4 regions of the Halobacillus sp. ABH2_015 genome follow, and region 3 is predicted to be linked to each of the others. Evidence: riboswitches for the same ligand, from Rfam matches in the RefSeq annotation. Region 3 holds a riboswitch; each other region holds the start of a gene.
What was found. Region 3 has a riboswitch for thiamine pyrophosphate ahead of thiW (energy coupling factor transporter S component ThiW). Riboswitches for the same ligand answer to the same signal wherever they lie in the genome.
Positions count from the first base shown of each region.

Region 1: another riboswitch for thiamine pyrophosphate. It lies ahead of thiT (energy-coupled thiamine transporter ThiT); the one in region 3 lies ahead of thiW (energy coupling factor transporter S component ThiW).
Region 2: another riboswitch for thiamine pyrophosphate. It lies ahead of tenA (thiaminase II); the one in region 3 lies ahead of thiW (energy coupling factor transporter S component ThiW).
Region 4: another riboswitch for thiamine pyrophosphate. It lies ahead of ACXAD6_RS14290 (acetylornithine deacetylase); the one in region 3 lies ahead of thiW (energy coupling factor transporter S component ThiW).

Region 1 covers NZ_JBSWUG010000002.1:1,169,159-1,176,828, reverse strand. The annotation lists gene ACXAD6_RS06175 (RDD family protein) at 96-515, opposite strand; gene ACXAD6_RS06170 (hypothetical protein) at 715-927, opposite strand; gene ACXAD6_RS06165 (hypothetical protein) at 1,064-1,279, shown strand; gene ACXAD6_RS06160 (hypothetical protein) at 1,398-1,769, opposite strand; gene ACXAD6_RS06155 (DUF1028 domain-containing protein) at 1,788-2,669, opposite strand; gene ACXAD6_RS06150 (YflT domain-containing protein) at 2,805-3,155, shown strand; gene ACXAD6_RS06145 (phospholipase D family protein) at 3,198-4,643, opposite strand; gene thiT (energy-coupled thiamine transporter ThiT) at 4,744-5,310, opposite strand; TPP riboswitch at 5,398-5,496, opposite strand; gene ACXAD6_RS06135 (alpha/beta hydrolase) at 5,578-6,324, opposite strand; gene ACXAD6_RS06130 (SDR family oxidoreductase) at 6,302-7,186, opposite strand; gene yfkAB (radical SAM/CxCxxxxC motif protein YfkAB) at 7,386-7,670, shown strand, end outside.
Region 2 covers NZ_JBSWUG010000002.1:1,271,031-1,278,700, reverse strand. The annotation lists gene ACXAD6_RS06800 (ZIP family metal transporter) at 1-306, shown strand, start outside; gene ACXAD6_RS06795 (hypothetical protein) at 343-483, opposite strand; gene ACXAD6_RS06790 (thiazole biosynthesis adenylyltransferase ThiF) at 639-1,658, opposite strand; gene ACXAD6_RS06785 (thiazole synthase) at 1,655-2,422, opposite strand; gene thiS (sulfur carrier protein ThiS) at 2,425-2,628, opposite strand; gene thiO (glycine oxidase ThiO) at 2,641-3,750, opposite strand; gene tenI (thiazole tautomerase TenI) at 3,755-4,354, opposite strand; gene tenA (thiaminase II) at 4,351-5,046, opposite strand; TPP riboswitch at 5,156-5,263, opposite strand; gene ACXAD6_RS06760 (NUDIX domain-containing protein) at 5,308-5,748, opposite strand; gene ACXAD6_RS06755 (hypothetical protein) at 5,855-6,016, opposite strand; gene ACXAD6_RS06750 (hypothetical protein) at 6,109-6,357, shown strand; gene ACXAD6_RS06745 (hypothetical protein) at 6,408-6,641, shown strand; gene ACXAD6_RS06740 (2-thiouracil desulfurase family protein) at 6,913-7,371, opposite strand.
Region 3 covers NZ_JBSWUG010000002.1:3,311,132-3,318,801, reverse strand. The annotation lists gene ACXAD6_RS17190 (pyridoxal-phosphate dependent enzyme) at 1-123, shown strand, start outside; gene ACXAD6_RS17185 (PucR family transcriptional regulator) at 140-1,822, shown strand; TPP riboswitch at 1,911-2,020, shown strand; gene thiW (energy coupling factor transporter S component ThiW) at 2,100-2,588, shown strand; gene thiD (bifunctional hydroxymethylpyrimidine kinase/phosphomethylpyrimidine kinase) at 2,635-3,438, shown strand; gene thiM (hydroxyethylthiazole kinase) at 3,435-4,199, shown strand; gene thiE (thiamine phosphate synthase) at 4,196-4,813, shown strand; gene ACXAD6_RS17160 (aldo/keto reductase) at 4,892-5,794, opposite strand; gene ACXAD6_RS17155 (threonine synthase) at 5,826-7,046, opposite strand; gene ACXAD6_RS17150 (M24 family metallopeptidase) at 7,228-7,670, shown strand, end outside.
Region 4 covers NZ_JBSWUG010000002.1:2,693,746-2,701,415, reverse strand. The annotation lists gene ACXAD6_RS14310 (alpha/beta hydrolase) at 1-479, opposite strand, end outside; gene ACXAD6_RS14305 (hypothetical protein) at 679-1,095, shown strand; gene ACXAD6_RS14300 (hypothetical protein) at 1,305-1,730, shown strand; gene ACXAD6_RS14295 (GNAT family N-acetyltransferase) at 1,686-2,180, opposite strand; TPP riboswitch at 2,284-2,390, shown strand; gene ACXAD6_RS14290 (acetylornithine deacetylase) at 2,470-3,756, shown strand; gene tenA (thiaminase II) at 3,756-4,442, shown strand; gene ACXAD6_RS14280 (BglG family transcription antiterminator) at 4,997-6,940, shown strand; gene ACXAD6_RS14275 (fructose-specific PTS transporter subunit EIIC) at 7,028-7,670, shown strand, end outside.

The DNA of each region.
Region 1 (7,670 bases), 2.1 Mb from region 3:
AAGACCTACTATGTAAGAAATGGTCCCTCCAACTACAATTCCCATGACAAACCACCACGTGTATTTCAAAAGCACCCCTCCCTTGGGAACAGCTTCTACCCCTCATTCGATGCATAAGTTCCTGCGATCATGTCATGTACAGCTTTTTTATCCTTACGAAACACAACCATCAGAGCACTGATGATAATCGAGAGTCCTCCCGTTATCACCCCAAGCAGATACTTCCCTAAAAGCTCTCGAAAAACCATGTCAAGAAGGTTCAGCTTATTCCCGTTCTCTTTTTTCACTTTTATCAACATCATCCTTCTGCCAACACCATACCCCTGCCACGCTACTGGTAAAAGGATGCAGTAAATCATATAGAAGACACTTGTCAAAATGTCTTGATATGGACCATTATGGATACCAAAAAAGAAAGGTATAAAGACTCCAATTGGAATATAGATAAGCAGGACATCGATGACTTCAGCCAGTACCCTCATGCCGAAGCTTGCTTTATCAAGGCTGAAAGGCATATCATCATCCTTTACAGATTTTATTGAAGCTTCTTATTACACGGGTATTTTCCATATCCATTGTTCTCGTCCGGATGATCTTTGTGTCCTTTTCATTCTTGAGGCTTAAAAGACCAAGGATAATAACGAACACACTGGTTAGTGCGATAACTCCAAATACAATGAGTTCCAAAGAAAAACCTCTCTCTTTTCATGTATTTCAAAAGAAAAAGTCCTGCAGCTTCAGCAGCATCTGTGAAATAACATCTGAGCTGCCCGGCTGAAACAAAACGATAGACGAAGCGGCGAACACGACTCCAATGACCAGTTGAGCCCAAGCAGCAGGATTCGTGGAGGAATGGAAGAGTTTCTTTCCTCCCAAAACTCCCAGTGCGACCCCCACGCCAAATAAAATAAAGTAATAAAAGCCCATTCAATCACCTCCCAAAGGTTATGAATATCATCCAGAGCTTCCTTCAGCCGTTCCTCTAGTATACAGAAAATGGGTAATGTTACCATATAAACAGGGAAAATTTTCTTTTATAAAACCATGATGGAAGGTGACCACTATGAAAAAAACACTGCTTGTATTCATATGGCTGACAGGAATCTACAACTTTATCCATATTTTGTTAGGATTTCATATAGAAAAACCCCTCCTTCTATTCTCGATAAACACCCATATTTCGGTCGGACTGCTGACTAGATTGATTCAAGCCTTGTTTATTTTAAGTTTGTTGATCTATGTAAAAAAATACGTAAACATCCGCAAAGAGACGTCCTGATTTGATCCCCCGAAGGATCGCTATGTAGCTTTCTCTTAAAATAAGGGTTCCGGTGCTGGTAAGAATAACCGGAACCCTTATGTTGATCATTCTCCCTATCTCAAAGAGACGCCTTAAATCACACCACCCATAAACATAGGATGAACAACAGGCCTGAAACAGGAGTCATGATCAGACGTTCCTTTTTACTCCTTGAGATTAAGTTCATCAATGTGTTGATGCCCATGAAAATGATGATTACCCACATGAGAATCGTAGTGGGTAAAAATCGGAGCAGATCAGAGAATTGAAATGCATGCTGAAGAACGATACCGGCCATAAAAACCAACAGCAGGGCATTCAGTGCGCTGGCGACTCTCAAATTCGCCGGCAGGACGCGGTGGGACCCCCCCATGGCCGCTTCCCCGAGCGGAAAACCGGACGCGAGTAACACTTGAAACACAGCCACGAAACAAAATAAAACGGCCGATGTAATCGCTGCGACCTCCATGCCCCATCCCCTCTTCCTTTATCTTCTTTCGCTTTTACCTGGCTGACTCTTCATAAAATCCAGCACCTTCCGATCGACTTTCCCCTGGTCCAGCTCACGACCTTCGAAGTTTTCGGTATGCAGGTACGTCGTCCAGGATTCATAGAACACCTCGTCATCAACTTCCTTACTTTCAAGGCAGCCAAGACGGACTAAATGGCCTACCATTTCCCTTTTTACATCTTCATCGATCAGCTGGACATCCTCTTCCTTCGTTTCACCAAAGTACAATTGGTGCAGCTGGTAAATCCGCTCAAGTTCCTTGATCGGCTCAGGATGATCGTCCACTCTGAGATCTACAGCGACATCGCTTAGTCCGCCGTAGCCTGCTTGATCACGAACGACGAGCACGGCCGCCGACTGCTTTCCTCGGCTGTCTCCCCCTGCTTCCTGCGCCGCTTGGATGGCTCTAATGAGACGTTCGGCCAGGGGGCCTTCCGATTGTTCAAACGCATGTCCCATATGGGTCACCGTTTCTTCATTTACTAATATGTTTCCTTGAGCCGCATAATGCTTCCCTGTGATTCCCCCAGCCCAGTCATAACAGTCTTTCCCGGTAAAAGTCGCTGCCTGACCGGAACGGTCGACAACTCCGACTTGACGGTCTTCCTTTTGAAGGTCTTCGTCCGTTAACTTTTCGATGACTTCCTCCGCAGACAACCCTGCCTCAAGGAGTTTCAACCCTTCCGGACCGTAGGCAGGGTTGGCAAAAGCCTGGGTGGCCACCGCTCCCACACCTGCTTTCGCCCATGGAACGACGGAGCCGACGCCTAAAAACTTGGACTGTACGGCCACGCCCCATTCCTCACGGCCGGGGTCACAGGCGGCAATCGAAAATGTAGCAATGATTTGATTGTTCATCTCTTTTCCCTCCAATATCCTTACCATTCGACAACACATTCAGATTTCCTTCTCTTCCCATATTCCGATTAACAATAGAAAATAACGGGTAATTTCACTGTAGAACATGATATAAACAAAGGAGCAGTGAAAAAAATGAAACCACTTGTACGTGAATACACAAATGATGAACAGTTGAAGGATATGGTAGAAAAACTGAAGAACGAAGGCATTGATAACGAAGAGATTTACATCCTGTCCCATGATGATGACCGGACCGAACGGATTTCGAAGAGTGTGAATGCGAATACGATTGGTGCTTCCGAGCAGGATGCGAAAAGCGTCATCACGAATATCTTCAGTAAAAAAGGCGATGAGCTCCGCACAAAGATGCAGGAAATCGGATTCTCCAAAGAAGAAGCTGGACAATATGAAGAAGACCTGGATGAAGGAAAAGTACTTCTTATCATAACCAATCCTGCAAAAGCTCAGGCAATTCTCTCCTGATAAAAAAGCCCTTGACGCAAAACATGCGTCAGGGGCTTCTGTTTAATAAGTTGTAAACCATGTCCACTTCTGCAGATAATACGTAGCATAGCGGATGGACGTCAGATTGTCCTGGTAGGTTTCATAGTCGGTTGTATAATGGCCGTCTTCATTGGACCAGATCCTCGTGAAGTAATCGTTGACCTCCTGGAAGACCACCTCCTCCCCGGGCCCGTGGATGACGACATCCGCTTCCAGGTTAAGGTTGGACAGGTTTCTTCTCGTATAGTTGGCGGAACCGGCGACGATGGCGTCATCATCCGGCCCATCTATATACAGCATTTTCGTATGATACTGCTCGACGTTCGTGTCATACCAGCGCAGCTTGATGTTCTCATTTCCGAGGTTCTTCAGCTCGGCAGCCACCGGCAAATTGGGCAGCCCCGGCTTCTCATGGCCGAACGCGGTTTTATTGGGATCCATAATGATGCGTACTTCAGCCCCGCGGTTGGCCGCTTCATCGATCCGGGCGGTCACCTTTTTATCAGCTAAATAATACATCCCGATCCATACGTCATCCCCTTTACCAGCGTCCTCCAGCTTTTCCAGCACGGCGTCATAGATCTTTCCTTCGGTCACGAACTGTGTGTGAAGCGGTCCTTCCTGCTCTTCCCATTCATAGCTGCTGTAGTCGATGAATTCCCCGCCGGAATAGCGGGCCACCGCTTCTTCTGCTTCCAGAATATCTTCAATGATCGGCCCTTCCATTTTAAAAGCAACGTTCTCATGATACCCGCTGGCATCGTGAGGATTTGCTGTGGATACAACGGCTGAATCCTCAGTCACAAGCAGCTTCCGGTGGTTCGCCTTGATATTCAACAGCTTCATGTAGGATCGAAGCGTCACGTCAGGGGCCTCCTTGGCAATCGGGTTGCCGATCCATCCGTCCCCTTCCGTCCCCATCCATGAAAACAGCAGGCGCCAGGCACTGGAGTATAACGGATTGGAATCTCTCAGTTTGTCCAGATTGGTTAAGACGACGTTCACCCCGCCATCTTCCAGGCGGCGGATCGTTTCCGATTCATAGGAGCCGTAAATGGTATTGATTTGGTCGGTAATAAACACGACTTCAAGGTCAGGCACTTCTTCTTTTCTTTCTAATACAGCGTCCACGAGACGACTGCTGATTTCGGGAAATTCATTTTTCCCGTTCGTGTAGCCGTTGAAAAGAAACATATCAGCGACAATAAAATCATCCGCTTCCCCTATAGTGGCATACATCTCCTCAAAAACCTGAAGATCATGAACCGTATCCCCCTCTTGATTCTCATAGGAGAGGTCACGGAAAAACTCGATATCCTCCATCTGATGGACACCGCCCTCGTAGGAAACGCCTTCCGGGAGCGCTTTCCATGAGGTATGATAGGCAATCATGACCGAAAGGATCAACACGATCAAAAGCAGCAGCCAGACCCATTTCTTCTTTAATAACCCCTTTATTCTTTTCATTCTTATCCCCCCTGGTCTCTGCCTGTCTTTTCACTACCCGGGGGTGTTTCAAACATGGAAAAAAAAGCCTTCTACCGCAGGGGCAGAAGACTTTCCTCATTTAATGAAGCAGCAGCTTTGGACGCTGTATGAACAAAAGGCTGATTACGATGGCGCTTAAGATAAACGCAGGCAGCATGTATCCGCCATTATAAACGAGGGAGTACAGCCAGACCGGCTGTCCTTCCGGCGCAAACTCACCGTAAAAGATGATCCCTGCTGCGAAGTGACCGAAGAAGCGGAGTACACTGCCGATAAAGCATCCCGCGATGATCCACCCGACGAGAGCTTTCGTTTCCTTGGAGCGGATCGCATTCCAAAGCGGTTTGGCCACGATTCCTGCCGCACCGATCACCGCAAACGCCACAATGTAGTCCAACAGCGTCTGCAAAGGGGTGATGATATAGGCACCGGTCAAAATCTGATAGATGCCGAGCAGCAGTCCAGTCGCCGCGCCTCCCTTCACGCCCCAGCGGAAGGCCATAATGAAGACCGGCACCATTGCAAACGAAACGGAACCGCCCTGGGCCCATAATTTAAATGATAAAAACGGAAGGATATCCAGTAGTAGTGCTAATGCGGAAAAGATCGCAATTTCTACTAAAAATAGGACTCTGCGGTTTCTCATTCCAGCATTCCTCCTTTAAAAAAAGACACAAAAAAAGCAATGCAGACAGGGACGCTTCCTGATGGAGGGATCCCGAATGCATTGCACCATCAAAAAAGCCGCCATCCCTGCGCCAGTACTAACTGACAGGTTCGAAGGGTCTGAACGAGGTTCACTCTCAGCCGCTAGGCTCCCCTTGTAGGCTTTGTACCGATTACTCTTCTTGCTATGCTTCTATTATATCAAACTTCTCTCCGATGACAAAACTTATTTCCCGGGCAATGGAGTCTATTTTGTATTCGTATACATCTGGAAGAATTCCAGACTGCGCTCAACAATCAAATCCTGGTCATGATCCAGTGTTGCGACATGGTAGCTGTTTTCCAAATGGACAAGCTCCTTGTGCTCCGAAAAGACCGAATCAAAGATCACTTCTGAATTATTGGGCGGGACGACGTGATCCTCATCCGAGACGAAAACCAGAATCGGGCAGTGAATCGTATCAAGCCGCTTTTTCACCTGATCCATTAAGACCGTGATTTCGGTAATGGATTTGACCGGTGTTTTGTCGTAGGCCAGTTCATCCTGGCCGGGGTCTTTAATATCGGAGCCGATGGCATCAAGAAAACGTTCGTCTGTCGCCGCACTCTCCTCCATCACCGGGATGTCGATTGCTGCATTGATCGGAATAACCCCCTGGATGTCCTTATGCTCACCGGCCATATAAAGGGCAAGCGTTCCTCCCATGGATAAACCGACGACGAATATAGAACTGCACCGTTCATTCAGCCATTGATAGGCGCTCTCCACTGATTCGATCCAGTCCTTATAGGACGTCGTCTCCATATCCTCCGGTGCTGTGCCGTGTCCTTTCAACCGTGGACAGTAAACGGTATAGCCTTCGCGTGCGTATGCTTCTGCGAGCGGACGCATGCTCTGGGTCGTCCCTGTGAACCCGTGGGAGACGAGTATCCCCACCTCATTGCCCTCGTATTTGATTTCCTCTGCCCCATCAAGAATGCTGTACTCGGCCATCTGGTTTTCCTCCTTTTGTTTTGGTGGAACCTAATATCCGTTTCAATACCGCCTTTTCGAGCCATGCCCATGGAAGAAGCCTTTTCAAAAGCACGTTGGTCCGGACGCCCGCTCCGACTGGATAACGCAGTTTTTTCAGCTTGTCTTTTTGGATCAGTCCTGTCATGAGGTCGGCGACGGAAGCCGGCTGGGCCCGTGACTCTTCGTTCAAGGCACTCCACAGTCCTTTTATGTAGGAAGCATAAGGCGACGAAGGATTGTGTACTTCCTCTGGAAGCTTCATACCGGACGACCAGATATTCGTCTGAAAAGAGCCTGGTTCAATCAACGCGACATCAATGCCGAATGGCTGCAGTTCAAAGCGCAGGCTTTCAGAAAGTCCTTCCAGCGCATGCTTGGACGATACATACGCCGATAGCCCCGGAAAACCGATCAATCCACTGACACTGCTGACATTTAGTATTTTTCCGGACCCTTGGCGCCTCATGACGGGCAGAACAGCCTTCGTGACGGCTATAACACCAAAGACGTTCGTATCGAACTGCCGGCGGTATTCCTCAAGTGGGACCTGTTCCAGGAACCCTCCTACCGCATAGCCCGCGTTGTTCACGAGCACATCCACCCGCTCCAGTTGTTCTGCTTTTTCCTTAAAACGTTCAATCGAGGTATCATCCGTGACATCCAGCTGCCACACTTCAATCTTCTGCTTCACGTCTTCCGTCAGGTCTGCGTTTTGGAAAACCGACGCTTTTTCCATATTCCGCATTGTTGCAATGACACGGAAGCCTTTCTCTGCACATTTCACAGCGGTCTGCTGTCCGAATCCGCTGGAGGATCCGGTAATCATAACGGTTGGCTGCATCGATGGTGTCCTCCTTTATCTATTCGTCTACCCTTTTCCTTTCGTTGTCACACGGGGAAACTCCTTTTTCGATATGCAGGCGTTTCCTGCTTCTTTTTCACGTTCGTCAAGAAGGAATGGTATAGTTCGAGCTTGAATAATGTTAGAATAGGAAAGGTTAAGACCGAATCAATTAAATAGAAAGGAAGTTTCATATTTTATGAGTACCAACATGAAGCTTCAGAAGCTTACACCTGAGTTTGACCCGTGGGAAGCCTACATGGACGTAAAGGAACACGGGCATATGACGTTATCCAATATTGAATTTACGACGACGACGCTGTGCAATATGCGCTGCGAGCACTGTGCGGTCGGATATACCCTGCAGCAGAGGGACCCCGAAGCGCTGCCGATGGATTTGATCCGGAAGCGACTGGACGAGATTCCTCATCTGAGGACTTTGAGCATTACCGGCGGGGAGCCGATGATGTCGAAAAAATCCGTC
Region 2 (7,670 bases), 2.0 Mb from region 3:
TTCCCGGAAGGTACAGCCGTATCCATGCCGCTCCACCGTGACGGGATGGGCAAGAAGAAAAGCTTTATGTTCGGGCAGTTTTCCGGCATGGTCGAACCAATCGCGGCCGTCGTTGGTGCGGTTGCTGTGATTTTCATCGAACCGATTCTCCCCTATGCGTTAAGCTTCGCTGCCGGGGCGATGATTTTCGTCGTGGCTAAGGAAATCATCCCGGGTTCTCATGAAAAAGGGAACGTGAACCTCGCTTCGATCAGTCTCATGCTCGGTTTCGCCATCATGATGACGCTCGATGTCGCGCTGGGGTAACGATGTGCTTACCTATTGGAAAAACTGCTCCCTATATTATGCAGAGTGGTCACCTTCCGCTTTTTGGTGGATGCTTGCCGCGGGCACGGCCTCAGCTGACTTGGGCAGGAAAACCACCTGCCCAAGTGGATCTTCGGTCCGCGCTGTTCCCGCAGGCGTCACCACCAAACACTTCACGAGACCTTACTAAATGACGAGATGAAAATAGGGATGGGTTGACTTGAACGCTCATCAGCTTAAAGCGGTTTGCCGGAGCTTCAGGAGGCATTAGAAAAGAACACGTGCTCTCTACAAATGGAAAAAAGCTCAGAGACAGGGTCTCTGAGCTTTTTTTATCCTGTATACCGATGATAGAGGGTTTTCGCTTCGGCTACACTCTGGGTTCCGTGAATGAGGGCGCGTCCGTCTTTAAAGAACACCATCCGCTTATCCCCGGTCGTAAACGAAAGCAGGTACGGGTTCTGTTCCACCTTGCCGTCCTGACCGGACAGGGTCTCGGCGAGCACGGTCAGGTTCCATTCCTGCTTCGATGCCGGGCGGATCTGCACAGAGTCACGCCCGCAGAGGACAGCTGTCTTCATCTGCTGGTCATAGGATAAGAACGGATAGGATGCCTCTCGGCCGCAGGACGGACAGTCATCCTTTTTCACGCTGGAGACGCCGATGGCTGAATGCTGGTTCGTCCATAGATCAAAAGAAACGAGTTTCTTCCTGACAGCGTCCCAGTCTTCGACTAACAGTTTCATAGCTTCTGCTGTCTGATGAGCGGTCACCATCTGGACCGCTGGACTGATAATACCTGCGGTGTCACATGTCAATCCTCCAAGCGGCACCTGCTCCATCAAGCAGTGCAGGCACGGCGTTTCTCCCGGAAGAATGGTATAGCTGATGCCGTAGCTCCCGACACAGGCCCCGTAAATCCACGGGATCTGATGCTTTTGGGCAAGATCATTGATGATCATCCGGATATCAAAATTATCAGTGGCATCAATGATGACATCAACGCCCTCCAGAAGGGGCTCCAGTTCAAGCGGTGTCGCATCGACGACTTTTGCATCAATGATGACATCACTGTTTACCTGCTCCAGCCTCTGCCGGGCAGCGACCGCTTTCGGAAGCCGGGTCTCTGCGTCTTTTTCTGTATACAGCTGCTGACGCTGAAGATTGCTCCATTCCACATAATCCCTGTCAAGGATCGTCAGTTTTCCCACCCCGGCGCGCACAAGATTTTCAGCGGCTCCGGTTCCGAGGGCACCTGCCCCGATGATCAGTACATGTTTGCTGCTGATTTTCTCCTGCCCCTTTTCCCCGATGGGCTGGAACAGAGTCTGTCTTGAATATCGGTCGTTCATGTTCGGCTCATTCCCTCCATTGGACTGCTGGCCGCAGCATAACGCTTTTTCGGGATCCTCCCTGCTTCAAATCCAAGCCGTCCTGCCTGTATGGCAAGCTTCATCGCTTCCGCCATTTTCACAGGATCATCGGCGGCAGATACAGCAGTATTCAACAGCACACCATCAGCGCCAAGTTCCATCGCCGCTGCTGCATCGGCTGGTGAACCGATGCCCGCATCCACAATGACCGGCACTTCGGCCTGTTCAATAATCAAATCCAGCTGATGCGGATTGAGAATCCCCTGCCCTGACCCAATCGGGGACGCCCCTGGCATTACGGCGTGGGCTCCCATTTCTTCCAGTCGTTTTGCAAGGACGACGTCATCCGACGTATAAGGAAGAACCGTAAAGCCTTCCTCCAACAGCATTTCCGTCGCCTTCAACGTTTCGACCGGATCGGGCAGAAGCGTTTTTTTACAGCCGATTACTTCTACCTTAATCATATCGCAAAGTCCGGAAGAATTGGCTAATTTTGCATGCCGCACCGCCTCTTCAGCATTTTCCGCCCCTGCCGTGTTAGGCAGAAGTGTATAACGGCCGACATCGAGCTGTTGAAGCAGGTCCGGCTGCTGCGGTTCAAAAATATTCATTCTCCGGACGGTAAAGGTAAGGATATCGGTTTCCGATACGTCTACAGCCTTTTTCTGCGTTTCAAAATCAGGATATTTCCCTGTCCCCAACAGCAGTCGTGAGTTAAACGTGAAATTTCCAATCTTAAGCATGATTATCCCCCTCCTACGAATTGGACCAGTTCCATTTGATCGCCTTCATGCAGCTGTGAATGGCCGTGCTCGCTTTTTTCTAAAATGGTGTCGTTCAGTTCCACCATCACCACCCGGTTATCCAATTGAAAGTGGCTCAGAAGCGTACGGACATCAGCCAGGTGGTCAGGAATCTCATGCCACTCGCCGTTAATTTTCACATTCATGATGATCCTCCTTTATAACGTGATGAAGCTTTGTCCACTCGTCACCCAGTCCGGCTCCACCGGCTTCCCTTCGATTTGGTCCGCCACCAGCGTTCCAGTCACCGCCGAAAGCAGGATGCCGTTCCGGTAATGGCCTGTCGCCAGCCACAGCCCCTCTTTTTCAGGATGTGGACCGACATAAGGAATGCCGCTTTTCGTCTGCGGCCGGATTCCGGCCCACGTAGCTTCCATTTCGGCATTCCGAAGTGAAGGAACGAGGCGTCGGGCTTTTTCCATCAATTGAAAAAGGCCCTCTACAGTAACGGACTCGTCGAAGGAACCCACCTGTTCAGTGGCGCCGATAACGAGGCGGTTTCCCGCCTTCGGAACGATGTAGCAGCCTTTTGTGAAAAGGGTCCCTGTGATGAGCGGCCGTTTCGTCCGGACAGAAAAGCACTCCCCTTTGACCGGGTACGTTTCCACAATGGTGCGTTCAGCATTCAAAAGCGAAGCACTCCACGCCCCGGCCGCTGCGATGACCGCATCCCCTGTATACGTGCCTCCGATGGTGTTGACTCCAATGATCCGACCGTTTTCTTCCACCAAACCGGTGACGTCCGTGTGTTCCAGGAAATCCGCGCCGAGCGCTGCGGCCGAAGCCGCATACGCTTTTGTCAGCTTTGGTGCGTCTACCTGTCCGTCTTCCGGCAGGTATAATGCTCCTGTAATCCTGTCGGAAAGAGACGGCTCTGTATCACGCATTTCATCACGATCGATCCACCGGGCTGTTTCACCGACCGCTTCCTGCGATTTCCCCAGCTGCTTCCACGCTTCCTTTTCCTCATTCGTAAGGGCAATTTTATACAACCCTTTCTGCTGGAGTCCGATATCCACCCCGCTGAGTTCTTTCAATTCAGCTGCAAGAGAAGGAAACATCGCCCGGCTCGTTCTCGCCATTTGAAAAAGCGGATCGTCCCCTTTCCATTCGGACTGAGCCCCAAGCATGCCGGCGGCGGCGCTTGATGCTTTCTGTCCAGTTTTCCCCCGGTCGATGACGAGGACTTTTTTCTGCCGCTTAACCAGCTGATACGCAATAGAATTCCCAATCACTCCACCACCCACAACAATTGCGTCATAAAACATCCCTTCATCTCCTTCCCAGTCGGTATTGATAACGGCGGACCGCCTTTTCCGCATCGTCTGCTAATAGAATGCCGGATAGTACAGCCGCTCCCGACGCTCCAAAGGGCTGAAGACGGCTGACATTTTCCGGTGTCAATCCCCCTATCGCGGTGACAGGCAGCGAGACTGCCTGTGTGACCCTCTGCAGAGCCTCGAGCCCGCGTCCCGCCGATCCAGGCTTGGATGCTGTCTCAAAGACATGTCCGAACAAAATAAAATCTGCTCCCCGTTTTTCTGCAGTGACAGCTTCTTCTACAGAATGGACCGAACACCCGGCGTTTAAAAAAGGAAAAGCCCGCTTAACCTCTTCGACCGGAAGACTGTGTCCGGCCAGCTGCACGTGAGGCACTGCTTTTGCCACGGCTACATCCACCCTGTCATTGATGACGAGCTTTTCGGTTGGAAACCCAAGGTCTGTCAAAGCATCTACAGTATCCGCCACTTCACTTGCGGACCACTGCTTTTCACGAAGATGGAAGAAATCAATCATCGGTTCAATCGCAGCCACCCTTGTGCACAGTTCCTCCCTGGACTGCCGCCCTGTGGAAATGACGTGCAGTTTCATTCACGTCCGGCTGCGATCGACTGTTTTAAATCAAACGGCCATTCCTCCATACGGTAAGCCATTTCCCAGAACATATATTCATACTGACTGCTGATGATAAACAATTCCTTCATCCGGGATCTGCCGGCATCTGTTTTCGCTTCAGCCAGTTCATCAAGGCGCTCGATCTGCTCTTCTACAAGCGTCCGGAACCAATCCCCTCCGTAAGCCGCAATCCATTCCTGATAGACCGGTTCTTCCGGTGACGATTCTTTCAAATGTTCGCCGACTTCATAATACAGCCAGTAGCACGGAAGAATCGTCGCAATCACATCCCCTAAGTCCCCGTTATACGCTCCTCTGTACATATGGGACGCATACGCATAGGCCGTTGGTGACGGTTTGAACTGCTCCCGCTCTTCCTGCGTAATGCCCAGCTGCTTCGAAAAATTCTCATGAAGCCCAAGCTCAGCTTCATACGTACTTTGAGCATGAGACGCCATATTGGCCATGACAGCCATATCTTCAGACTTTGCAGCTCCCAGTGACTGGACACGGGCAAAATGAGACAAGTAATACGAATCCTGAAGCACATAATAACGGAACTTTTCGAGAGGAAGCGTTCCCTCTCCAATCCCTGTGACAAAAGGATGGTGAAAACTTCCCTCCCAAATCTCATCCACGGCCTTTCTGATTTCTTCTGAAAATGTCATATCCACTCTCTCCTTTGTTGAACGATCCGCCACTGATTTTTTCCACTAAAAAAGCCACTTTCCCCGGCATAGGAAAAGTGGCTGATATACATTTATTTTCATAGACATGTATAGGTATCGGCCACTTCCCTACGCTGGTATAAACCAGATCAGGTTCCAAGAGTCTTAAAGCATCACTTTAATCTCAGCCTTTGAGAAGGCACCCCTAGTGGATCGCTCGTTATTCAATTCCCTTTCATCGTAACACGTTAGAATTTTTTGTCAAAAACAGATTTTCGACTGCCGTTCCACGGCTTTCTGGATACTGTTGGCGGTCCATGGAGGAATCGGGACGGGACTCTCGTTCAGACCCGGCTCGACCCAGACCATGTCCCCCACTTCTTCCGGACTCTTTATATAGGGCTCTCCTGTGAAATCCGTAGTCAAAAACACGATATTCAGAACCTGGATATCCCCGATTAAAAAAGAATTGCTGTGTACATAGGTAAGGTCCCCATCCAAAGTGAGGCCGATCTCCTCTTTAATTTCACGGCGGACGTTATCTTCCAGCACATCAAGGGAATCCGGACTGAACTCCATTTTCCCTCCAGGCAGCGAATACAATCCTCCCGCGTGCTCCTCTTCCGGTGACCTTTGAATAAGTAGAATATGGTCCTCTTTCATAATGGCCGCTTCTACGTTTATGATATAAGAATACGACATATACAAACTCCTTCCCCCACCAAATTCGACACACCGCTTCAAACTCCTCCCCTTCATGAAGAAAAGATTTTTGAGCATATTCATTGTGTCTCTTTATTATAAACCGTTACACAGAACGGATAATAACGTCTTTGACTTTCTGCATCGCTCCATTAATGGCAGAAGCCTTCAGGGAAGCGAGGTAGACAACGACACCTGCTCCTTCTTCCACCTTACCAAAGCGCTGGATATCCACGATAATGGTCCTCTGCAGGGAAGGACAAGTCATTTCATTTCATTCTAAAAACACCCGCCCTTTTCAGGACGGGTGTTTTTTTATGCTCATCTCAGGTAAAATATGGCTCGGAGAGGAGGAAAACAATGACACAACTGAAAGTCCTTTCGGCGTGGAACATCCTTCCCGCTGCGCTTTTGATCACTGCCGGATGGTTTCTGTTGGATGACAATCCATCCAACACCTACACGGGATCCCTCTTTCTTATCCTGTTCTGGACAGTGAAAAGCGGACTGGACGCCTGGAGGTATCACTTGATCCGCCAAAATAAGCATGCCATTTTAAACTTCGGCTTTACCGCTGTCAGTCTTGTCTTGTTGTTTTATGTCCTCTAAGGGAAGGCAGCATTTAAAGAGAATCATCCACTTATAAGGAGCGGATACATATGTTAAAAAAGATTCGAATCCTCTTATCAGTCATAATCATCCTTTTGTCCGGCTACGGATTATGGACAGATAAATCAGGAGACCTTTTGTCTTTCACTCTCGCAGGTTTAGCCATTCTTATGGTTATCCTTGGCCTTGAAGAACAAAAAGAAACAACTAAAAAGCGTGCCTCCATTTATTATGCGGTCTCTGTTTTCTGTCTGTTTACTTCCATAGCCGGATTCATCCAATAATAAGAGTCCCTTTAGATGAGATCCCTATTCCTGCAAACGCGACTTAAACATCCTAGACCGCATAAGGGAAGGCGACGTGGAGTGTTCGATGGTGACGCCTGCGGAAAAGCATGAGGTGAAGATCCACTTGGGCAGGTGGTTTTCGTACCCAAGTCAGCTGAGGCCGTGCCCGCGGCGGGCATCCACCGATCAGCGGAGCGTGACAATCGCAGTCCCCCCCCTCGAGGAGAAAAGCTTTTTCTACATGAGGAGAGCCCCTGGAGAGGGCTCTTTACACCAACGTATGGATAAAATCAATTTCACTCATCACCTGTATGCCGTTCCGTTCAAGCAGGGCCGCCGTGACCCCTTTTCCGGTAACCTGTCTCCCGCTGAACGTGCCGTCATAGACGAGGGTACTGCCGCAGGACGGGCTTCCCTCCTTCAACACTACCGTATCAATCTGCAGATCTCTTACCGTTTCCAACGTCAAATAAGCCCCTCTTATGTACGACTCTGTTACATCGGTTCCTGTCTTTTCCATTACACGGGCCCGGCCTTTCAGGACATCCTCTCCATCACCGCCGATAATCTCTGCCGGAGGGCGCGGGACCATGAATCCTCCCAGCAGTTCCGGGCAGGCGGGAACCGCTTTCTTTTCCAATATTAATTTTTGAATTTTCTCCTGGAGGCAGTCGGTGCCATCGTAGCGCACTTTCATACCAGCCAGACAGGAACTGATCAAAATCACCCTTCTTTTCCTCCCTTTATCTTTTATTAAAGCTCTGTTAAAGTCTGTTGTTGATATTTTAAACGATTACTAAATCGTTTCCGTCTGGAATTAGGGGTCCGGTCCGTTGTTTACTCAGAGCGTGGGATGCCAGGGAAAACCGTCCGCTTTCCGCGGGGAACGATGAGCCTCCTCGAACTTCGTTCTCCGGGGTCTCCCCTTGTTCCTTTTTCCCGCAGGAGTCTACCTGTTTTCCCTGCCATCCCTTTCGTAGTGGTGTAACGGACTTCGGTTATGTCCTTTCTAACTACCCTTCTTTG
Region 3 (7,670 bases):
GGTGCAGCCGCTGTTGGAGCCGGCTATCTCCTTGATCAGCCGATTTTGGAAGGGCCTGTGGTCTTGATCATTACGGGAAACAATGTAGATACAGATACGGTTCGAACGTGGATGGACAACTGAAAAAGGGGGAGTGGGGATGGGTGTACCTGTGGAAGAGGTATTGAAGCTGCCGATGTTAGAGAAAGCGAACGTGCAGACGCCTGTTTATGAGCGTGATGTGGAGTGGATCTCTGTCATAGAGACGCCTGTCGAAAATTTTGTGAGAAACAATGAATTTGTTCTCAGCACGGGAGTGGGATGCGGGGAGGATATCCCGGCCCTGGAGGCCTACGTGAAGGATGTCATCCGGTCAGATGCTTCCATTCTGGCTTTTGCCACCGGCCGTCATTTGTTTAAAATCCCTGATCGTATCATTGCTCTAGCTGAACAACATGAGCTCGTGCTTGTGGAAATCCCCTGGGAAGTACGGTTTGCGGATATTCTTCAAGGCGTGCTGCAGTTAATCAATGATGAGAAACAGAAGATTCACAGGCATGTCGAAGGGATCCGTCAGGAATTGATCAATTGCGTGCTGAATGGGAAGGGACTTCAGGAAATCACGACCATCCTCTATCAATACACAGGGCTGCCCAATGCCATCAGTGACCATTTGAAGCACATCCGGGCCAATCAGCATTTTGATTCTTCCCTGATTGAAGCGTTGAACGGGCGTAAAGAAGCGGTTGTTTCTTTAATTGAGCATCCTTTCCGTGTGGAGCACCCGCTTACACATTTTATAGAAGCTTATCAAATCGGTGAAGAATGCTGTTATCAGCTTACGATTCTATCCAACTATAAGAAACAGGGATATTTGTTGTTTCAGCCGGAAAAGGACCAAGAGGTAACAACAGAGATGATGACGATTCTTGAGCACACGCTGACCGCCTGTGCCCTTTATTTCGTGAAGGAAAATGCCATCGAAATGACAGAAATCCGTCTCAAGGATAACTTTCTTTTGGAACTGGCGAAGCAGGAGCAGCGCATGGACAAGCAGCTGTTGTCGAAAGCCAGGCTTCTCGGCTATGATCTTGAGAAACCTTACGTCTGCTTTGTCGGAGAGGTTCTGTTCCATCGGCCGGCAAGCCGTTCAGTAGGAAACGATGGACAGCTTCCCTCTTCTTCTTCTCTACAGAGCCGCAACTATTACATCCAGAAGGAGGCCGCTTATGCCGGGCACATGGTGGGACGGCAGGTGATGACGACCTTTGATGAAGAGAGAGTCATCATCTTTCTGGAGGCGGATAAAGCAGGCAGTGAGGAAGCAGCGAATCAATTTCTGGACCTTGTCGAAAGGCGTTTGTTCGAACTGCTGGCTGGTGTCACGATCCAATGGGGGATTTCGTGTCATAAAGAAGGGTATCAAGTCTTCCATCACAGCTATGAGGAAGCGCGGACAGCCCTGCAGATGGGAGAGCAGCAGAACGAGGCCGGGGGCCGGACATTCTTTAAGGAGACAAGGATGAACAGGCTTTTGATGGCCTTATCCCATAAAAAAGAAATCGAGGATATTGTTCAGGATACTCTCCAGCCCCTGATTGATTATGATCAGAAAAGGCAGGCGGAGCTTCTTCATACATTTATGGTTTATAACAAGTACAACAGCAATGTCAGCCAGACATCGAGGGCACTGAATCTGCACCGGCAGTCCCTTCTGCACCGGCTGAGGAATATTGAACAGCTGACGGGGTTGTCCTTGTTGAACGCGGATGATTTATTTTTACTGGAGCTGAGTGTGCGGCTGTGGCTCCTGAAAAAAGTAGAGAAGCCCGGGCCGCAGTGAACGGAAGTCTTTTTGCCTGGCTGCATGAGGCAGGAGATGATGACAGATTCAACCAGTTTTGTTATGATGGATGCAAGTGAATAGATTTCAAAACTACTAGGGGAGCCTGAAGAGGCTGAGAGGAAAGCATGGACGCTTTCTGACTCTTACGTACCTGATCTGGTTAATACCAGCGGAGGGAAGTAGTCACATGATCGTCATTGATCGACTTCTTCTATCAAAACCAGGTCCCCGGTGGACCTGGTTTTTTATTTTATTCCCAGGAAGGAGCTGACTGATGAATAAAACCAGAATTCTTACATTCATGGCCGTCCTTGTGGCCGTAGGTACACTAGGCTCGCAGTTTTTATGGTTTCCCGCTGGAGCAGCCAAAGCCTACCCTGTCCAGCACGCCGTCAATGTCATGGCAGCCGTAATGCTCGGTCCGATTCCAGCGGTGGCGGTCGCTTTTGTCATCGGCCTGCTGCGTTTTCTGCTGGGACTTGGGACGATTCTGGCTTTTCCCGGAGGTATGTTCGGGGCGTTTTTTGCCGGTGTATTTTATAAGGTTTATGCACGGAAGCTTTCTGCAGCAGCAGGAGAAGTGCTGGGCACAGGTGTGATTGGTGCTCTGGCCGCCGTTCCCTTCGCCAGCTGGTTCATGGGAAGCTCAGCAGCGGTCTTTGCGTTTCTTCCGTCGTTTCTAGTGAGTAGTCTGTCAGGAGCGGTCATTGCTGTGTTCCTTTTATCAAGAGTGAAGGTGGAAAGCCCGCTCCCGCAGTCCTGATGAAATCCAATTGAAAAGAATGATTGATAGGAAAGGAAGTGGTTCAATGAAACCCGCATGTGTATTAACAATTGCCGGTACGGATCCAAGTGGAGGAGCCGGCATCCAGGCCGATTTGAAAACATTCCAGGAATTGAAAAGCTATGGTATGAGTGTGGTGACTTCGGTTGTCGCCCAAAATACGACAGGAGTCAAAGATGTGCATCATCTCCCTGACTCCTTCATCCGTGAGCAGCTGTTTGCGGTAAGTGATGATATGCCGGTGCACGCTGTGAAGACAGGGATGATTGCCAATAAGGAAATGATGCAGGTCATTAAAGACTGGATGCAGACCATCGATGCTCCGTATATTATGGACCCTGTCATGATTGCTCAAAGTGGAGATCCGCTTGTAGAGCAGGAAGAACAGATCTATTTAAAAAGGCATCTTGTACCAGAATCGACGCTTGTCACCCCCAATATTCCGGAAACAGAAACCCTTCTCAATCGAAGGATCCATCATGAAGAGGATATGAAGGAAGCAGCTGTGGAAATTGTAGAACAGCTGGGAGCCGGTGCTGCGCTTGTAAAAGGCGGCCATTTAAAAGGGAAAGCGGTCGACTTTCTATATGACGGATATGAGCTGCACACCTTCGAAGAAGAACGGATTGATTCAGCGAATACCCATGGCACAGGCTGCACGTACTCGGCTGCTATAGCCGCTTATATGAGCCAGGGATATCCGCTCGCGCAGGCGGTAGAGAAGGGCAAGCATTTTGTGACAGAGGCTATTCGCCATTCTTTCGATCTTGGTAAAGGGGACGGCCCGACCAATCATTTCGCTGTACGCAGGGAGGTTTTTCATCCATGACACAAACATTGATCCAGAAGCTGCGGAGTGAACGCCCTTTGATTCATAACATTACCAATGCAGTCGTCATGAATTATACAGCCAACGGCCTGCTTGCTCTCGGCGCTTCGCCGATTATGTCGAATGCCGTTCAGGAAGCCGGGGATGTCGCTCGTTTGGCAGACGGCCTTCTGTTGAATATCGGCACATTGAACGAGCAGCAGGTGGAAGCGATGCTGGAGGCGGGAAAAGCGGCGAATGAAGCCGGCGTCCCTGTCGTTCTGGATCCTGTAGGAGTCGCTGCCACCTCCTACAGGGAAGAGGCCTGTAGGAAAATATTGTCGACAATTCATGTCGATGTGATCAAAGGCAATGCGGGAGAACTGGCTTTCCTTGCTGGAGAGAAAGTCGAAACAAAAGGGGTGGACTCTGGAGAAGCCTCCAATACCGATGAGATTGCTCTCAAAGTTTCTGAACTTTATCAGACGATGGCTGTCTGCACAGGCAAAACCGATGTGATCGGGTATGAAGGAGAAGTCTTCAAAAACGATACAGGACACCAATGGCTTTCAAAAGTCACAGGATCCGGATGTCTGCTTGGTGCCGTTCTCACTGCGTTTCTTGCCATTGAAGGAGACCGCGCAGGAAACGTCCGGGCCGGTCTCTATCATTTTGGTAAAGCAGCAGAACAGGCCGCTTCTCACCCTCATGTGTCAGGACCCGGGACATTTGTTCCTGCGTTTATCGATGCTCTGGGAGCAGAAGAGGAGGCGGACCGGTGAATTTGGAACAGCAGCTCAGAAAATATTTGATCATGGGCAGTCAGGACTGTGACAGGGACCCTTTATCCATCCTGGACGAAGCGATTGAAGGGGGCATTACGGCTTTCCAATTCCGGGAAAAAGGGGAAGGGGCGCTGCAGGGGAATGAAAAATATCAGCTGGCGGCTGCATTGCAGCAGCGCTGTAAATCCGCCGGTATTTTATTCATCGTAAATGATGATGTGGACCTTTTCCGCCGATTGAACGCGGAAGGCATCCATGTCGGTCAGTCGGATGAACACGTCAAGGGGATCCGGGAGGCACATCCTGATGCGGTGATCGGTCTGTCCGTCTCCGACCTGGATGAATGGGAAAACAGCCCCGTTGATCTCGTTGATTACCTTGGAGCAGGACCGGTCTATCCTACAACGAGTAAAAAGGATGCCAACCCGGTTTCCGGTACGGAATGGATCAAAGAATTAAAAGATAGACAGCCGGACATGCCTGTGGTCGGCATCGGGGGCATCACGACGGAAAATGCACACAGAGTGATGGAAGCCGGCGCATCCGGCACAGCTGTCATATCCGCCATTACGAAAGCGGAGGATATCCGGAAGGCTGTTGGAGAGTTATAAACGCTGAAAAGGACCGGAACGACGCGATGACGAGCGTCGTTCCGGTCCTTTTTATAGAATCAAACGTTTGTAAATGAATTACGGTACATCATGGCCCATGGAGCTCTGTAGAATTTCAAACCACTGATCATGAGTAAGGGTGTAATCCAGGCTTCTAACGGCACCGGCGATCCGGTTCTTTTTACCGGATCCGACGATCGGCATAATCCGGGACGGATGGTTCAAAAGCCAGGCATACATGACTTCATCTATGCCCTCGGCACCGATTTCCTCCTGGATCTTCGCCAGTGTGTCTCGCAGCCGCACGGCTTTATCATCGTTGGATGTAAAGACTTCTCCGCCGGCCAGAGGGGACCAGGCCATGGGCGCGACGCGTTTCTGCTGACAAAGGTTTAACGTACCGTCTTCAAAGTTTTCCAGTTGGTAGGCGGAAAGTTCCAGCTGGTTGGTTACAAGAGAAAACGGCAGATAGGATTCAAGCATCTGCCATTGATGATCCTTGAAATTGGACACACCAAAGGTACGTACTTTTCCTTCTTTCTGCAGCTGAATAAAGGCCTCAGCTGTGGATGCAGGGTCCATGAACGGGTCGGGACGATGGATCAGCAAAGTGTCTACATACTCTGTCTGAAGATCGGTAAGCGACTGTTCCACCGACTTGATGATATGTTCTTTCGTCGTATTGTAGTGATGAGACATATGCTCCGGGCGGTTTTCTGAAGGAAGTACGATGCCGCACTTCGTTACAATCTCCATCTGATCCCTGAGAGATGGCTTCAGACTGAGTACCTCTCCGAAAAGCTTCTCACAAGTATAGCTTCCGTAAATATCAGCATGGTCAAATGTCGTTATGCCTTGATCGATATTGTGTTCAATCAAGTCCAGTGTCTCTTCCTTCGATTGGTTCCAGTCGGCTAAACGCCATAATCCGTGTACAATGCGTGAATAAGAGAGGTCTTCTGCTATTTGTATGCGTTCCATTCTATCCCAACTTTCTTTAAGAATACTTTCATCATACCTTTCTTTTCAAAGTGTCACCAGGTTGAAGGATTGGAATATCAAGGTTTACGGTGTCCGGATATTTGATGCCGGCTCCGGTATTCAATACGACGACGTGCTCTTCTTCCTTGATCCAGTTCTTCTGACGCAGCTGCCGGGCAGCAGCAAAAGCAGCCGCACCTTCCGGGCAGACGAATGTTCCCTCCATTTCCGCCGCCCGCTGCTGTTCTTCCAGAATCGATGATTCAGATACAGCAGCCGCAAAGCCATTGGACTCATAGATCGCCTCCAACACAAGGAAATCACCGATGGCTTTCGGAACGTTGATTCCAAACGCCATCGTATCTGCATCCTCCCAGAAATCGGACTCTGTCCGTCCCTCTTCCCAGGCCTTCACAATGGGGGCACAGCCCTCTGACTGGACAGCAGCAAGTCGCGGCATCCGCCCGTCTTCTACCCATCCCAGTCGCTGGAGCTCCCGAATCGCTTTATAAATACCGATTAAACCGACGCCGCCTCCGGTCGGATACAAAATGACATCCGGCAGCTTCCATTCGGTCTGTTCTGCGATTTCAAGCCCCATTGTTTTCTTTCCTTCGATTCTATAAGGCTCTTTCAATGTGGAAACATCATAGATGTCCGGGTCCTGAGCGGCCCGTGAAATGATTTGGCCGGCATCGCTGATCAAGCCATTGACAAGGAAAAGGCGTGCTCCCGAAACCGCGCACTCATTCCGTGTGATTTTCGGGGCATCGACCGGCATAACAATGGTGGGGGTGATGGACGCTCTGGCGGCATAGAGGGACCAAGCCGCTCCTGCATTGCCATTTGTCGGCATAGCCAGTTCCTTCACGCCAAGTTCGCGGGCTTTGGATACCCCGACAGCTGCTCCGCGGGCTTTGAAAGAGCCCGTCGGAATGACGCCTTCATCCTTCATATCCAGATGGGGGATGTTCATGTCTTTTCCAAGAGCGGGCAGAGAAAGGAGCGGTGTCATCCCCTCTCCCAGGGAGACCCGGTAAGAAGGGTTCTGTAGTGGAAGAAGTTCATGATAGCGCCAGAGATCGGGATTGCGGTCCCTGAGGCTTTCTTTTGACCAAGATGTAGACAGCGCTTCCAAATCATAGTTTACAAGCAGTGGTGAGCCGCAAGTACATAAGTGGTGAGGTTCTGAGGTGTTGTAGGTTTTCGAGCATTTCGGGCAGTAAAGGTGAGAGATGTAACTGTACGTCATGGATCATCCTCCTACAAGCATTTATAAAGAGCATAACACCAAAGGGGACATCTGTGTCCATTATGTAGCAAGGACAGCCTTGAAAATTCATACAATTTTTACATTACATAAAAAATTTCTGTTGAATACAATGGACGTAATGAAGATTTAAAATTCTGACTACTTGGATGGAGGGGATGGAATGGTTCTTCCGTTTGACATTTTGGAGTACCAGAAGCGTCTGCAGGCCGTCAAAGGAAATATGGCGGACAGAGGGATCGATGTGCTGCTGATAACGGATCCTGCCAATATGAATTATCTCTCCGGTTATGATGCGTGGTCCTTTTATGTCCATCAAATGCTCGTAATTTTGATTGATGAACCTCAGCCACTCTGGATTGGCCGATACCAGGATGCCGGCGGTGCCAAAGTGACGACATGGATCTACGATGAAAATGTCATCGCCTATCCGGATTACTATGTCCATTCAGCCGTTTACCATCCGATGGATTTTGCAGCGGAAATCATCCGGCAGATCGGTCAGGGGAAACGACGCATCGGTGTGGAAATGGATCACTACTACTTCACGGGTATGGCTCTGGAACGGCTGAAGCAGGGACTTCCGGACGCTTCTTTTGCGGATGG
Region 4 (7,670 bases), 620 kb from region 3:
GTCTGGGTATAGGTGATCTCCACCGCACCGGGGTCTTTGATGTCAGGCTTTCCTTCCTCTATATAAAAGGGCTCGGACGCTTGTTCCAGATGGGAGAACGCCGGGATATACATAGCTGGGTTGATTAACGCTATGCCGGAAATGCCGGGGTATTGAGCAGCGAGGTCCAGAGTCAGCGTGCCTCCCATTGACTGTCCGATGACGAACACTTCCCTGCACCGGGAGTACAACTGCAGATAAGCGGCTTCGATTTCCATATACCAATCGGAGAACGAGCAGGAAGCCAGATCTTTATAGTGCGTTCCGTGACCTGGAAGTCGTGGCACCGATACGGTATAACCTTGATCCGCCAGCCCTTCTGCCACCTCTCTCAGACTCTGGGGCGTTCCTAAAAAGCCATGACAGAGCAGTACCCCTGTATCATTTCCTTCAAAAAACAACGATTCCGCACCATCAATAACCGGATAGGCTTCCTTCATCATGTTTCCCTCCATCTTCATTCACTGGTCGTTCGATAAAAATCTATTAGTGCTATTAAAATACAATAATTCCGATAAGTCAACTATGTTATATAAGCTGATCCATTCGATCAACGCTTTCCTTCCATGTGAAATGGATTTTTCAAGGGCCATCCAGGAATGCTAGAATAGCAGAGAAAGTGTAAAAGGGGGCTTGTTATTGAAGGGAATCCTATTGGTGCTTTTATCTGTTTTAATCCTGACAGCGTGTCAAAGTGAAAGGGAATGGTCCTTCTCTGAAATTGGGAAAAAGGATCTTCCAGGGGACGCGTTGTCCTATTTTCAAACGGTAAAAAATAGACATGGAAATCATATGTTCCAAGACGGAGATCAGAATACGGTGTATATCTATTTGAACGGAACAAAACAGGGCGAAGGGGCGGAATATTATACATCCTTCGAGGTCCGGGCAGAAGAAGATACGCTGAACCTGTTATACAAGACAGAGGCCGGCGCTGGTGGTTCGGTTAAATCCGAACGCTTCTACAGAGTCGACGGTTATCAAAGTTATGAGATCCTGAGGATTTATGAAAACGGAAAAGAAGCCGCCTTTGAGACCATATCTCTGGGTGGATAATTTTCTCTATCCCTATAGAAAAAGGACTCTCCTCCTCTCATTGCCTTACCCTGATCCATAGGCGTCGCCAACGCCTATACTGCAATCTGGTCATGTGGTGAGGTCTTGAGGAAGTTGAAGCCTGCGGGAACAGAACAGACCCACCCATAACCGGAACCTGCGCTTCTTTTACCTACATAAATAAAACAACATGAAAGTGAGCTTGTACGATGCGGAAAATTTTTGCTGCCTTAATCAGCAGTTTTGTAACAGCTTTATTGGTTTCTATTTATCTCACATCGGATTACAGCAATCTGGTAGGAAACTTATATTTTAATTTAGTCAACATCTATTTGGGGCATGCTGTGTTTGCCCTCCCCCTATCCTTGATAGCCGATCGTTTAAGCAGTCAGCTGTCGTTGGGACGCTTTTTTATTGAGTGGGGCCTGTATCTTTTAATTGGACCACTTCTAGCTGTGTTATTGGCTGTCTTTACGATGTTCTTAAGCTTGTATCTCATACCGATCAGTTTCATTTTTCCAATCACCTACACGCTCGTTAAAAAAATTCCTGCTGCTTTCCTGAAGAGGAGTCTGACAGCGGCTGTCCTCTTATCCGTTGCGGTCATCATGGCTATGTATTACAGTATCCGTTAGTTTCAGGGTCATAAATAAGCTGTTCGGGTCTTCCTTGTAGCCGGCGAAAGGACCACAGAAAACAAACCCGAAGTTCTTATACAGCTGGACAGCCGGATGGAACGCCTCTTGAGACCCGGTTTCTATAAAGAGCTGTGTATACCCTCGGGCGCTGGGTTCATTTATGATGTGTTGGAGCAATCTGTGGGCGACGCCTCGTCTTAAATGGGAAGAGGCCGTTCTCATCGACTTGATTTCTCCGTGCGCCGGATGGAGTTCTTTCAACGCTCCCATTCCTGCCAGCTCTCCCTTTTCCCAGGCTGTCCAAAAGGTCACGCCGGGCTGCTTTAATTTTTCTATATCCAATGCGTGGATGCTTTCTGGCGGGGAGTGCAGGGTCATATTGAAAAGGTGTTCCTTTATGAATGCTTGTACTTCATCGCTTGTTAAATCATCGTTTTTGATGTCCATCCATTGCCTCCTGTTTTATACGTCCTCCATCTACATTTCGCGTTTAAACGGGACTTGTCCTTTCCGGCCCCCTGTGTTGTAATGAAAATAACAGTTTTATAGCATGTTTCACTAGGGGAGCCCTGATGACGGGGCTGAGAAAAGCAGAAGCTTTGACCCTTACAACCTGATCTGGCTCATACCAGCGGAGGGAAGTGAAGCGGTCGATGATTGATCTTTTCTTACATGATGATCAAGCCCGCTCCTTCTCTCGAAGGGGCGGGCTTTTTATATGGAAGGAGAGAGTACGATGATTCAGTTAGAGGAATTGCTGCAGAGAGTGGAGGAAAAGGAAGAGGAGATGCACCAGCTTCTAGGGGACTTGGTCGCCTTTCCGACGTTAAGCCCTCCAGCCCGAAATGCGTCGGAAGCACAACAGTACATAGAAAAGTATTTAAGCCGGATGGATTTTGAAATAGACACGTGGGAACTGTACCCCGGCGATCCGATTGTCGTCGGAACGAAAAAAGGAACCGACCGGGAACACAGCAGAAGTCTCATCTTAAACGGTCATATTGATGTGGCCGCTCTGGATGACGGCGAAAAGTGGGAGCATGATCCTTTCACGCTCACGATTCAAGGCGACCGGCTTTATGGCCGAGGGACAGCGGATATGAAAGGTGGAATGGCGGCTGTTCTGTTTGCACTCAAACTGCTCCATGAAGCGGGAATCGAGCCGACCGGCGATCTTCATGTGCAGTCCGTCGTCGGTGAAGAGGTCGGAGAAGCAGGAACAAAATCCTGTGGAGAAAGAGGGTATTATGCCGATTTAGCCATCGTATCCGATACAAGTAACTGCGCCATTCAAGGGCAGGGGGGCGTTATTACCGGATGGGTAATGGTTGAAAGCCCGGAAAACTTCCACGATGCGGAACGCCGTTCGCTCATTCACGCCGGTGGAGGAAGATACGGAGCGGGGGCGATTGAAAAAATGATGAAAATCATCCAGTCGCTGCAGGAATTGGAGCAGCACTGGGCGGTGACGAAATCGAGTCCAGGCTTTCCACCTGGATCGACGACAATCAATCCGGCTGTGATTGAAGGTGGAAGGCATGCCGCTTTTATCGCCGACCGCTGTGCTTTATGGATTACCGTGCACTATTATCCAGAAGAGCATTATGAAGATGTGATCGAAGAAATTGAAGCACATGTCCGTGCTGCCGCCCAGGCCGATCCATGGCTGAAAAACCATGCCCCTCAATTCAAATGGGGAGGAACGTCCATGATCGAGGAGCGCGGAGAAATCTTCCCCGCCTTTTCTGTCGATCCTGCCCATCCAGGGGTACAGCAGCTTCAACAGGCCCATAAAATCATCCATGGTACGCCGGCGGAAATGTCCATGTCTCCGACTGTGACGGATGGAGGGTGGCTCTCAGAAGCAGGGATCCCGACCATTCTCTACGGCCCCGGCACGCTGGATCAGGCGCATGCGGTGAATGAGTCGCTGGACCGGGGACAGCTGTTGGATTATACGAAAACAATGATGGCTTTTTTATACAATTGGTTTCAACAAGCAGATGACAAGGAGGAAGCGTAATGTTTACAGACCGTTTATACGAAAGTGCCCGTCCGATTTGGGAGGCCTACCTCGATCATCCATTCGTCAAAGGGATTGGGGACGGCACGCTCGAGCTTGAGAAATTCCAATTTTTCATGCGCCAGGATTATTTGTACTTGATTGATTACTGCCGCGTGTTTGCTTTTGGTTCCGTTAAGGCGAAAAGCCTGGATACGATGACGATGTTCTCTGAACTGCTTCATTCCACTTTAAGTGAGGAAATGGAGCTGCACCGGAACTATGCGGAACGGATCGGCATCAGTCGGGAGGAGCTGGAGGAAACGAAACCTTCTGCCACCCTCCTCGCCTATACGAGCTATATGCTGAACAAGGCAAATCAAGGATCAGAGGCTGAGGTGGCGGCCTGTGTGCTGGCCTGCACATGGAGCTACAACGTGATCGGCCTTCACCTTGCCGAACAAAATCAAGGAGAAAAGCACGAGTTTTACGGCGATTGGATTGAGATGTATGCGTCCGAAGAATTTTCTGAGCTTGCTTCCACACTGAAAAAATTAATCAACGAGCTGGCTGACGGACTTCCGGAAAGGGAAAAAGCTCACCTCGAAGAGATCTTTATTCATACGAGTAAGCTGGAGTATATGTTCTGGGAGATGGCGTGGAAACAAAAAATGTGGGTCGAGGAAGAGAGCTTTTTGAATACCTGAACACCCCTCTCCTCTTTTGAAAAGAGTTTAGACGCACTCAACTGCCTATCTGCCATGTGGATGACCACGATCCGCTTATCGGTGGATGCTTGCCGTGGGCCCGGCCTTAGCTAACTTGGACAGGAAGATCACCTGTCCAAGTGGATCTTCGGCTCGTGCTGATCCCACAGGCGTCACCACCGAACGCTCCTCGTGACATCCGCAGATTTCCTCTGACAAGATAAGTTATCCAACTTGGAATAAGGTTAATCAAGAGTAAAACGTTCCAGGACTTAAAGAGGTATATGATAACGCTGTTCTTTGGATAAAAGGCTGTTCACTAAGTATTTGTCTTCAAATCCCCTATGGATTTTCAATGGAACAAGATAAATGGTTACCTTTCATACATCCATTAAAAAAATGCGGATAATCTTTTCCGAAGACCACCCTCTCCTAAATGGAGAGGGTTTTGTCATTAATGTCGAAAGTAGTCAAAATGTCACGAACGAGGTAGAATGAAAGGTAGACGATCCCTTTCAATCCATTTGAAAAAAGAGGCAAAGGAGAACATACCTATGAAGGAAATCCAACAGCAGATCCTCCACTATTTTACCGGGATGCCGAACACGTTCATCCCGACAGGTAAGATTGCGGAGTCTCTCGGATACTCAGATAAAGCCATTCGGAATCATCTGCCGGCCGTTCAGGATTATTTGGACGAGCAGGGACGGACGGGTGTCATTGAGAAAAAAGCCGGCCGCGGGGTGCGGCTTGCGATTAAAGAAGCTGACAACGCCCTGTTGATCGACCATCTCCATCATTCCTTTCCTCAAAATGAAGCGCAGGATCGTTCCCTCCGGACGAAAATCGCCTTTGCCCTGTTGTCCGCCCCACGCCCGGTCACCATCCAGAAGCTGCGGAAAGACTACTACCTTTCCCATACCGGTGTCCGAAATATTCTGGATGAAATCGAAACATGGCTGCACCCTTATCATCTGGAAATGGTCCGCAAGCAGAAAATCGGCGTATATATTTCCGGAGAGGAAAAACAGATCCGTCAGGCCGTGACAGGACTTTCTTCACTGGAAGGCCCCGCTGAAGATGTAACAAAGGTTCTTTTTGATTCCTTCTTCATACGGACGATTCAGCACGAATTGGCAGCCCTTCAGGAAAAACATCAGGTCGACTTCACTGATGCAGCCCTCGAATCCCTGCTTCTCCATACCGCTTTTATGATTAAGAGGGTTCAGCTTGGTCAGATCATTTCGCTGCCGGAAGAAGATGTCCAGTCGATCCGGACCCACGAAGAATTTCCGTGGGCGGAAGAAATGTGTAATCGTCTGGAGCGTGTTTTTGCGATGACGTTCCCAAGGGAGGAAGTCCTCTATTTGACCATGCATCTGAGAAGTGCGAAAACTCATGCGGCATCCAGGGAAGGTCTTACACCGGAGCTTCCCGAAGAAATTTCCAACATCATCGACTGGCTGGTGACAGAAGCATCGGCCCAGACCGGGTACCGTTTTGAAGAAGACGAAGTCCTGCGTGATCATTTATTTGTACATCTGAAAACGACGCTGGCCCGCCTTTCCTACGGGTTGTCCATCTCCAATCCCTTACTGATGACCATCAAGAAAAAGTATCCATACCTTTTTGATACGCTTGTCTGGATTTTAGACCAGCACAAGGAAGAGCTTCTCTACCCGATTCCGGAAGAGGAGGCCGCCTATTTAGTGCTGCATTTCCAGGCGGCTCTGGAAAGGAAGGCAACCGTGAAAAAGGAAAAAGTGGAAGTGGTGATCGTCTGTCATATGGGGATGGGACTTTCTCAGCTGCTGGCAGCACGGATGGAAAAGCTGTTTCCAGATATCCATATTCACGGCAGTATTGCGGCGCACCGGCTGCGCTCGTTCACAAAAGAGCATCGTGTAGACGGGATTATCTCTACAGTACCGATTGAAGAATTGGACATTCCTGCTGTCGTCGTTTCGCCGTTATTTGAAGCGGACGATCAGTCGCATGTAAAAAGTCTCATCAAGCAGCTGGAGCAGGGGAGAACCTCTGATAGAAAAAGGGGAAAAGAATCCGTTCTCCTTCAGAACATGTCGCCTTTTCTCATTCAAACGGGGCAGTCCGGGGTGTCTAAATATGAAGTGATCGAGGAACTCTCCCGCCTGCTTATGAAAAAAGGGTATGTGAAAGAAGGTTATCCTCAATCCTGTCTGCACCGGGAATATTTGTCTTCTACAGCCATTGGCGGCGGAATCGCCATCCCTCATGGCCGGGCGGAAGATGTGCACAGCTCCGCCATAGCAGTGGCCGCCTTTCCTGAACCTGTGGAGTGGGATGGTGAGCTGGTGCATGTCGTCCTGCTTCTTGCGATGAACTATGAAAACACACAGGAAGCCCGGCAGTTGTTCAGGGAAATCCACACGTTAACGTCAAACCCTTCATTCGTAAAACAGCTGGCTGAACAGCAAGATGCCGCAACATTTATGAATGCGCTTTACAATAATCCATAAGTACCACAGCCTGTGGAAGATATAAAAATTATTCCTCCCTTATTGTTTGCTACAGTATAAGTAAGCGATAACAAGAGGAGGAAGCTTATGAAGATTCTAGCGATTACATCATGTCCCAACGGCATCGCCCATACGTACATGGCGGCAGAAAACCTGCAGAAGGCGGCCGATGCGATGGGCATCGATATAAAGATTGAAACCCAGGGGTCCATCGGGGTGGAAAATGAATTTACGCAGGCAGACATCGATGCAGCTGACGGGGTGATTATTGCGGCTGATAAAACAGTCAATAAAGAGCGGTTTGTCGGCAAGCCACTTGTAGCTGTCGGTGTCCAGCAGGGGATTAACACTCCTGAAAGATTGATTCAGCGGATTATTGATGGTCAGGCATCCGTCCATGAAGAAAGCGGTCAACGCTCCAATGAAGATGCTGGAAACGCATCCGGTGGGAAAGGGCAGAATGCCTTTTACCGCCACTTGATGAACGGGGTTTCCTACATGATTCCGTTTATCGTCATCGGAGGACTGTTGATTGCCATTTCGCTCACACTTGGCGGCACATCTACACCGGAAGGCATTCAAATTCCGGAAGATTCCTTCTGGAAGACGATTGAAAACATTGGTGCTGCATCGTTCAGCTTCATGGTACCGATCCTGGCTGGTTTTATCGCCATGAGTATTGCAGACCGTCCGGGTCTTGCGCCGGGGATGGTTGGCGGGTACATTGCCA